4 regions of the Oceanobacillus sp. FSL K6-0251 genome follow, and region 4 is predicted to be linked to each of the others. Evidence: riboswitches for the same ligand, from Rfam matches in the RefSeq annotation. Region 4 holds a riboswitch; each other region holds the start of a gene.

Region 1 (2,203 bases), 1.5 Mb from region 4:
GGTAACGGTACCTAAAATTTCTGTTATTGTCCGAAAGGCTTATGGAGCTGGTCTATACGCGATGTCAGGGCCGGCTTTCGATCCGGATTGCTGTTTAGCCTTTCCAAATGCACAGATTGCTGTTATGGGACCGGAAGCAGCAGTGAATGCAGTAGAAGCAAATAAAATCGCTCAGCTTCCAGAAGAAGAAAGGGAGGCATATATCGCAGAAAAGCAGGCCGCCTATAAAGAGAACATTGATATTTACCGCTTAGCTTCCGAAATGATTATTGATGATATCATTGATCCAGATCATCTTCGGAGCGAGCTGACAAGACGTTTCATCATTTATCAGAATAAGAAAAAGCAATTTACCGAGAGAAAACATGGGGTTTACCCAGTGTAAACAAATAATGGAAACGCTTAGGCTAGAATGTGGTCTAAGCGTTTTTACTGAAAACAAAAGAATATTAATTCACCATAATTGTATTATGTAAACTAAATGATGAATTTTAAGGACACGATGAAAAAAGCTGCTCAATCGATTTAGCATCGTACTCTATAGCAGGAAAATATAATTACATGTGATAAAACAACCAGTCGCCGCTTACAGCAAAAAGATATCTGCTAATATTATCAATAGATTTTGATCAAGAAACGCTTCATTAAATTAAAATTTCCACTTGACATATTTTTTGAATTCGATAACATATAAAGAAATCTTAAAAAACTAAATAATGTAATTCCTTATCAAGAGCCGGGGGAGGAACTGGTCCTATAATCCCGCAGCAACCATTACTGGAAACGCAGTAAAATGGTGCTAATTCCAGCAAGTTTTCACTTGAGAGATGAGGCAGTGTGTAAAGAAACCCTCTTCTCCTGGAAAAGGGGTTTTTTCATTTTTAAACAAGGGTAGGGAGGGAATAATTTCAAAGGGGCAAGCATGGCTTAAAACCGAGTAATTAGATAGGTAAAGTTTAATTATTATGGTGGCTGTAAGAAAATTAACGAGATGGATTTACAATTTGTATGATTTTATCGCAGCACAAATCAGTGGGCAAAGGAAACAGACCAGGTTCACGATGTCCTAGGGCTGAAACTGGGACTGGGACTGCGATTACTCGTCCCATCGAAGAACTTTTGCGATTAACCGTCCTATTATAAAGAGTTGTGCGTCGAAAAACCTTCACTAATTGAAGTTTCACTGTATGACAAACCAAAATTTTAAATGTATGAGGAGAGATTTCATTGACTAAAACAGATAGTTTATATCAAAAATCTTATTTTAACCGGATAACAGAATTAAAAGAATATGCACCGGAAGCGTTTCAAACTTTTTTTGCTTTTAACGATAAAGCATTAGCTGAGGGTGAATTATCAGTTAAATTAAAGGAATTAATTGCGGTAGCCGTAGCGCACATTACGGGGTGCCCGTACTGCATTGATTTACATGTGGGGAATGCTAAAAAAAATAACGCTGATAAAGAGGAAGTAACAGAGGCCATTTTTGTTGCAACAGCTCTAAAGGCTGGTTCAGCGGTTGCTCATGGTGTGAATGCGCTAAATGCGTTTGATGAAGAGGAAAAAGACGAGCTGTACAAAGCATCCTATTTTAATAGATTAACCGAATTTGGTGACATTGATGCGGATACATTCAAGGCATTTGCTGCTTTTGATCATAAATCTATCAAAGCAGGCAAATTGACCGAAAAGGAGAAAGAGCTTATCGCGGTGGCATCAGCACATACCACAGGCTGCCCGTATTGAAGCGGTCAAGATGAAAATTTATGAGAAAAGGAGCTTATCGAAACGATGACAAAACAAATTCACCTGAATGGATTTATTCAAAATTCACCTTCCCCTCACTCGACAGGATTATGGAAGCATGAAAAGGACGAGGGGACAAAACATAATGACCTGTCATATTGGATAGAAACAGCAAAAATCCTGGAACGCGGTAAATTTGATGCCATGTTTATTGCTGATGTGCTTGGAACCTACAGTGTATATGAAAATAGTCATGAAGCAGCTGTCCGGCATGCTGTACAGCTTCCGGCTCATGATCCATTGATTCCGATTTCTGCTATGGCGGCTGTCACTGAAAATCTCGGCTTTGCGCCAACAATTTCTGCTACATATGCACAACCATACGCACTCGCAAGGCAGCTATCTACACTGGATCATTTAACGAATGGAAGAGTTGCCTGGAATGTGGTGACTTCTT
Region 2 (2,203 bases), 1.2 Mb from region 4:
TTCACATGACGCAAGGGTTCAAATCCTCCCGAGCGGTCATCATCAAACTCCAGGAAAAGACCATCCACCTGTAGGCCGCCAAAAATCGTTTCTGACACCGCCTCGTAACCGCCGCTTGACATATAGGTAGATTGGAAATTTCCCCGGCAAATATGCATTGTTACCAGCATATCATCTGGTCTGTTCGCAATCGATTCATTGATTGCTCTCGCACATAATTCAGCTGTTTTCTCTGGATTTCTTCCTTTTTCAATCAACGAATTTCTGCCCTTCTCTGAGAAAAAGGTTGCCCAGGACGTATCATCCAGCTGTAAGTAGCGGCAGCCTTCATCGTATAATGCCTGAATCACCCCTTGATAAGCAGCAACCAGGTCATCAATAATGGCTTCATCATTTTCATAAATTCCTTCTTCAAACTCCGCCCGGAAAAAGAGCATGTTCGGGCTCGGAATCGCAAATTTTGCAACCGCATCTCCAGCAATACCATGCAGGAATTTATAATGCTCAATCATATAATGATTACTAAAACCAATTTTACCGGTTACCTTAATACCTCTTTTTTTCGTTTCCACACCAGTGAATTGCAAGCCTTGTTCCGCGCTATAGCCTTCCACGCCATCTAAGCCTTCCAGAAAATCAAAATGCCACCAGGCACGGCGAAACTCCCCATCCGTCACGGATTGAAGTCCTGCTTCTTTCTGCTGTTCTACCAGTTTGATAATTTCCTCATCTTCCATTTGACGCAATTGTTCTGAGCTGATTTCCCCTTTTGCCTTTTGTGCACGCGCCTCTTTTAAACGCTGAGGACGAAGAAAACTCCCTACATGATCTGCTCTGAATGGAGCCCGTGTATTTTTTGTCTCTGCTGATATTGCCATCGAATACCCCTTCCTCTTTATCTGCTATATTCATTCTATATTCCATTAAAAAAACCCCTTCCGAAAATATAAGAGGTTCGATATGATAAAATCTCTTCTTATCTTCAAGCAAAAATGCTTCTGGAATTAGCACAGTACAAATCAACGTCTGCTGCTAAGGCTTCAGCGGGCCAGTCCCTCCACCTTTCTCGATAAGAATATATGGAATTATACGAATAATTACAGTTTACTTTACATGGAAGCAATGAATTCGTCAAGGAGAATCCCAAAATATAGGAACCTTGCTGCAATTGATTTTAAATCAAGATTACGTTAACTTTTTTTATCGGAAAAAATTTTATAATCTTCACTAATCACAAAAGCAGCCAAATACAAGCAGAAAAATAAAATAGCTGCTCCTTCCCACGATACACTATTCCTCGTAAATAAGGACTCAATAAAAAATTTATAAAAACAAACACTAAGGAACCATTGAGCCACATAACTCATAAGCATTACTTCCTTTGTCTGCTTTATTTTCGCTGCTTCAAGGATTAACATGTATAACAAATCAAACAGCATCCCCAACACATAAGACAGAAACAGAAACCCGCCGAAGTAAAGAAAATTCATAAAAACAGTATCAAAAAATTGTATTTCGATAAGTTTCCAGCCTGCTAAAATATTAGATAATCCATGTGTTATCAACATTGGATTGACGACAATAGCCGTAATACTAGCTATTAGCAGACCAGCAATAAGCAGATTGGCAATAAAGGTCGCAATCTATTTGTTTCTTATTCACAATGGTTAGAGCCCTCCATATGCTATAACACGTTTTTAACGCCAAATCGTATTAACTTTCAAAAAGCACTTATAAATCTTAATAACTGTCTTATATTGCTATATGATAATTTCATTGTTATCATTCTTTGAAGTTTTTTAATATATATCTTTATTTTACCACTATATTTACACATATCTTTTACTAAGACTTCTTTAAGGGATGAAATACACAATTTCGTTCCCCCGTTCTACATCAAAAAAGTACCAGACATCTAACAATGATAAATTGCTTCGATGGCTGGTACTTTATTTACCTTCCTATTTAAATCTTAGCTGACACGATCTCCCGGTTTTATTTCTTCTTTTAATTTAAAAGAAAGAATAAATCCAACGATAGCAATAATTGCTGCTACGATAAAGGATACATTCACACCATGAATAATACCGCTAATATCCTCACCCGGTATAGCTGCAGTCGACATGATTGTTACAAGCACTGCTGTACCGACTGATCCAGCTACTTGGCGGAATGTATTATTCATTGCTGTCCCGTGCGGAAT
Region 3 (2,203 bases), 3.6 Mb from region 4:
GACTCTAAACCAATGGATAAACGGACCAATTCTTCCGTTGTACCGCTTTTTGCCAAGTCCTCATCTGTCAATTGCTGATGGGTTGTAGAAGCAGGGTGGATAATAAGCGATTTGGCATCCCCCACATTGGCGACATGAGACCAGAGCTGCACATTATCGATTAGAGTACGGCCTGCTTCTCGTCCGCCTTCAATACCAAATGTAATAACTGACCCAAAACCGCCCTTTAAGTATTTTTTAGCAAGCTGATGGGAGGGATGTGATTCCAGCCCCGGGTAGTTGATCCATTCTACAGCAGGGTGATTTTCCAGGTAAGCTGCTATTTTTTCTGCATTTTCGCTATGCTTCCTGATGCGTAAGTGTAAAGTTTCCAGGCCTTGCAGTAATAAAAAGGCATTTTGCGGACTAAGCGCAGGTCCGATGTCACGTAATAATTGGACGCGCAGCTTGGTAATGAATGCAGCAGGACCTAAATCCGCATATTTTAAGCCATTATAGCTCTCATCCGGCTCGATAAAATCAGGGAATTTATCATTATTCCAATCAAATCTGCCGCTGTCGACAACGACACCGCCGATGGTTGTGCCGTGTCCGCCAATCCATTTCGTGGCGGAGTGAACCACAATATCCGCACCCCAGGTTAACGGCTTGGCAAAATAAGGGGCAAATGTATTATCAATAATTAAAGGAATGCGATGATTATGAGCAATATCAGCCACCGTTTCGACATCAAAAACATATAAACTTGGATTAGTGATGATTTCTCCAAAAATTGCTTTTGTTTTATCTGTAATTGCAGCCTCAATAGCATCCGGGTCAGTTCCATCTACAAATTTTACATTGATTCCATAACGGGGGAGCGTGTTGGCAAATAAGTTATACGTCCCGCCATATAGATTGCTGTCCGCGATAATCTCATCACCGGCACGGGTGATATTTAAAATCGCCATCGTAATAGCTGCCATCCCGGAAGCTAGACCTAAAGCACCGACTCCGTCTTCTAATTGTGCAATCCGCTGCTCAAATGTATCTACCGTCGGATTCATAATTCGAGTATAGATATTACCTGGCTCTGCTAATCCAAATAAGTTTTGTGCATGCTCTGTATCACGAAAAACATAAGAGGTTGTTTGATAGATTGGAACAGCACGTGCTCCGGTTGTCGGGTCTGGAACCTGCCCCCCGTGTAACAAAATCGTTTCGTCTTGCTGTACTGGATAGTTTGACATTGTATTTCCTCCCTTTTTATTGAAAACACTCTTTTACCTGAAAAAAGCTCTCTTCTATAATGAAGAGAGCTCTGATAACTGACTTAGAACCCTCTCTTATCTTTCAGATGATATATCTGTAGGATGGAGCACCTGAATGTTCAAGTTGCCGGGCTTCACAGGGCCTATTCCCTCCGCCGCTCTTCATAAGAGATTCTGCTAAATATTTTGAAATTACTTGCGAGTATATAGTTTTACAGGTTAAAAGTCAAGTGTTTTACTAGGGATTAATAGATGAAATAAAGTGAATCTTCCTTCAGCGGGGATTTCTTTCATCCTTACTGAAGGAATTATCACAAAAGTATGACCTAAAGGCCTTTGGACGAACCGGGCCGTTACTGGCTGAAAACTATGCCTTTCTTCTTTTTCTCCGCGGTGCATCCCGGTAAATACTGGCCATATAGATAATAAGTGCAGCCCAAATCAAAGCAAAGGTAATCATATGATGTACCGTAAAGGTTTCATTATATAGAAATACCCCCAGAAAGAACATAATTGTCGGTGCCACATATTGTAAAAAGCCAACCATTGCCAATGGAATCCGTTTGGCCCCTGCAGCAAACAGCAGTAAAGGTATTGCTGTAACACCCCCCGCGCCTATAAGTAAAAGATTGTCCGATGTAAACAAAGGAGAAAAAGTAAAAGATCCTTCTGACGGAACAAATAGTAAATACAATAGAGCAATCGGAGCCACTACAAGTGTTTCAATAGTAAGTCCATACATTGCATGCAGATGGAGTGTTTTTTTAATCAATCCATAAAAGCCAAAGGTGATGGCCAATAACAGCGAAATCCAAGGGAACACACCATAGCTCAGTGTTAAATAAAGTACGCCGATACCGGCAAGGATGAACGATAAGACCTGTCCTTTCGTTGTCTTTTCTTTCAATACAAATACCGCTAATAAAATGCTGATCAAAGGATTGATATAGTAC
Region 4 (2,203 bases):
TGTGCCATATTGTCCGGAAACACTGAACTGCTGTGCGAAAAACCCGTCATCATGCGTATATAATGTTTCAAACTCGGCATCTTTAAATGCGGCAAAATGCGGCGAATTAGGACCGAATGTATGTGTTAAATCTACCCATGTTTTTGATTTTAGTGTTTCTAACGCGTGTAAGATTTCATTTTCTTTGGTAACTGTCATGATAAGCCGCCTCCCAATATATTGTTTTACGCTTTTGTTTTGTAATCTGTGATATGATCCTGCAATGTTTCATCTTCACCAAATAAAAAGTGTTTATGCATATCTGGAGAATAAATTGAATTAATTGTTTCGATGCCGACAGCTTCCGCAACCGCACGCAGCATTGCCGGTGAAGCTCCACAGCATAAACCGATATAATTCACGCCGATGCTATGTGCTTGTTTCGCCCATTCTGCCAGCTCATAGCGGTTATGATATAGCGGATCCAGAGAAGTCGGGAAGGTTGTTTCCGTTGGTAAATGACAGCTGCACCCTCCATCCGGCAAGTTAAAGAAGGTTGGATTCTCTTCTGTTGTCCGGTATGGAATCGGCAGTGCTCCAACATACCCGTCTACTTTGTCACGAATCTTTTCTAAATACGGCTGCATCGTGCCCGGCCCCCGGAAACAGTTCATCCCAACAACCAAGGCGCCGTTATCCTCTAAAATCTTACATGACTCTTCCACTGTGTAACCATCACGTAAAATGTTTTCACCCATTAATCCCAAGGTAATAACTGCCGGTAAATCATATTTTTTAATTTCCTCTAAAGCAATCAATGCTTCTTCATGGTAATAAAAAGTTTCTCCGTTAATATAGTCAACATCCTCATCCTTACACCATGAAACCATTTCATTAAACATCGCTCTGACTTTATCCTTGGATTCCTGATCTTCCGGATTAAAAATATTGGTGTTCGATATATTTCCTGCAACCAGAGCTTCCTCTGTCGGATGTTCCTTTGCTACTTCCTTCGCTAATTTAATAGCATTTCTATTTAGAGGCTCTAATAAGTCCTCTTTACCGATAATGCGCATTTTTTCTCGGTGTGCGTTGTATGTAAAGGCAAGCACTACATCGGAACCTGCTTTCATGTAATCACGATAAACTGCCTTTAGCGTTTCCGGGTTATCCAGCGCTACTTCGGGTACAAAGGAGCCCGCCTGCAAATACCCTCTGCGCTCCAATTCAAATAAATATCCTTCCCCTGCAATAACTGTTCCTTGCTTTAATCGCTCTTCCAAACTTCTTTTCGCCATCGTTCCATTCCTCCTGTAAGCTTTTAATTATTTGGTTCGCTGCGGATAAGTCGATATAGACACGAAAAAACCTCTTCTTTCAGAAAGAAGAGGTTTTGAGTACGATATCAATGTCTCTTCTTATCTGCTAGCTAACGCTACTGGAATTGGCACAGTTCTTTTATAAGTCTGTTGCCGAGGCTTCGAAGGGCCAGTCCCTCCACCTCTCTGGATAAGAAAATGTATTGCTATTTATTTGTTGTAGATAACTATATATCTATTTGAATTCCATGTCAATAAGAAATTTTAAAAATATTTCAGCGGTTTTTGAATCGGTTTGAATGAATCTTGTAAATATCTCATATCATAGAGAGAAGTTCCAAACACGCACGGCTTTATATCTCTAAGCAGATGTTTAAATTCCGTAAAAAAAAAGGAATGTTAATTTCATGGAGAAAAATTCATAAAATGTTCAAAAAGTATAGACACACCCGAAAAATAAGCATATAATACAAATTAATTCTAAAACATGTAGACATTATATTGAATTTATTCTTCATTATTGGTATAATTAATTCTTTCGCTTTAAGAAATCGAATCAAAAAATATATTTATCATACGGAAGGGGGCGTAGATGTTGAATAGATATTTGATGATTGCTTTAATGATTATCCTTTTGCCAATGACACAATTATTCCCAGGTGTACATCACAGCTACGTTCTCACCGATCATGAAATGCTGATTGATTCCCAATCATCACCTGATTTAGGCGTTGGCGGAAATGACCAGCAAGATAAATCATTTATAGCAAGTCCAGGTTTAGTCATTACCTTATTCTTATTAGGCAGTCTCTGTTTATTCACTACGATTGTGCGGGTCAACCGTACGAAACAGCTGCTGACACCTGTTTTCTATCAATCCAATTTCGTGGTTTAAGCCTCTTTTA

Evidence for each region. Region 4 has a riboswitch for S-adenosylmethionine ahead of MKY45_RS03735 (homocysteine S-methyltransferase family protein). Riboswitches for the same ligand answer to the same signal wherever they lie in the genome.
Region 1: linked by a shared signal. The riboswitch ahead of MKY45_RS11210 (carboxymuconolactone decarboxylase family protein) and the one ahead of MKY45_RS03735 (homocysteine S-methyltransferase family protein) in region 4 are both predicted to bind S-adenosylmethionine.
Region 2: linked by a shared signal. The riboswitch ahead of MKY45_RS09830 (5-methyltetrahydropteroyltriglutamate--homocysteine S-methyltransferase) and the one ahead of MKY45_RS03735 (homocysteine S-methyltransferase family protein) in region 4 are both predicted to bind S-adenosylmethionine.
Region 3: linked by a shared signal. The riboswitch ahead of MKY45_RS21020 (O-acetylhomoserine aminocarboxypropyltransferase/cysteine synthase family protein) and the one ahead of MKY45_RS03735 (homocysteine S-methyltransferase family protein) in region 4 are both predicted to bind S-adenosylmethionine.

The regions. Positions count from the first base shown of each region.
Region 1 is NZ_JBBORS010000001.1:2,224,406-2,226,608, forward strand. It holds gene MKY45_RS11205 (acyl-CoA carboxylase subunit beta) at 1-385, shown strand, start outside; SAM riboswitch class I at 724-834, shown strand; gene MKY45_RS11210 (carboxymuconolactone decarboxylase family protein) at 1,228-1,746, shown strand; gene MKY45_RS11215 (LLM class flavin-dependent oxidoreductase) at 1,792-2,203, shown strand, end outside.
Region 2 is NZ_JBBORS010000001.1:1,928,032-1,930,234, reverse strand. It holds gene MKY45_RS09830 (5-methyltetrahydropteroyltriglutamate--homocysteine S-methyltransferase) at 1-878, opposite strand, end outside; SAM riboswitch class I at 974-1,076, opposite strand; gene MKY45_RS09825 (MDR family MFS transporter) at 1,973-2,203, opposite strand, start outside.
Region 3 is NZ_JBBORS010000001.1:4,300,222-4,302,424, reverse strand. It holds gene MKY45_RS21020 (O-acetylhomoserine aminocarboxypropyltransferase/cysteine synthase family protein) at 1-1,229, opposite strand, end outside; SAM riboswitch class I at 1,323-1,421, opposite strand; gene rarD (EamA family transporter RarD) at 1,618-2,203, opposite strand, start outside.
Region 4 is NZ_JBBORS010000001.1:739,459-741,661, reverse strand. It holds gene MKY45_RS03740 (cyclase family protein) at 1-198, opposite strand, end outside; gene MKY45_RS03735 (homocysteine S-methyltransferase family protein) at 225-1,277, opposite strand; SAM riboswitch class I at 1,395-1,495, opposite strand; gene MKY45_RS03730 (hypothetical protein) at 1,891-2,193, shown strand.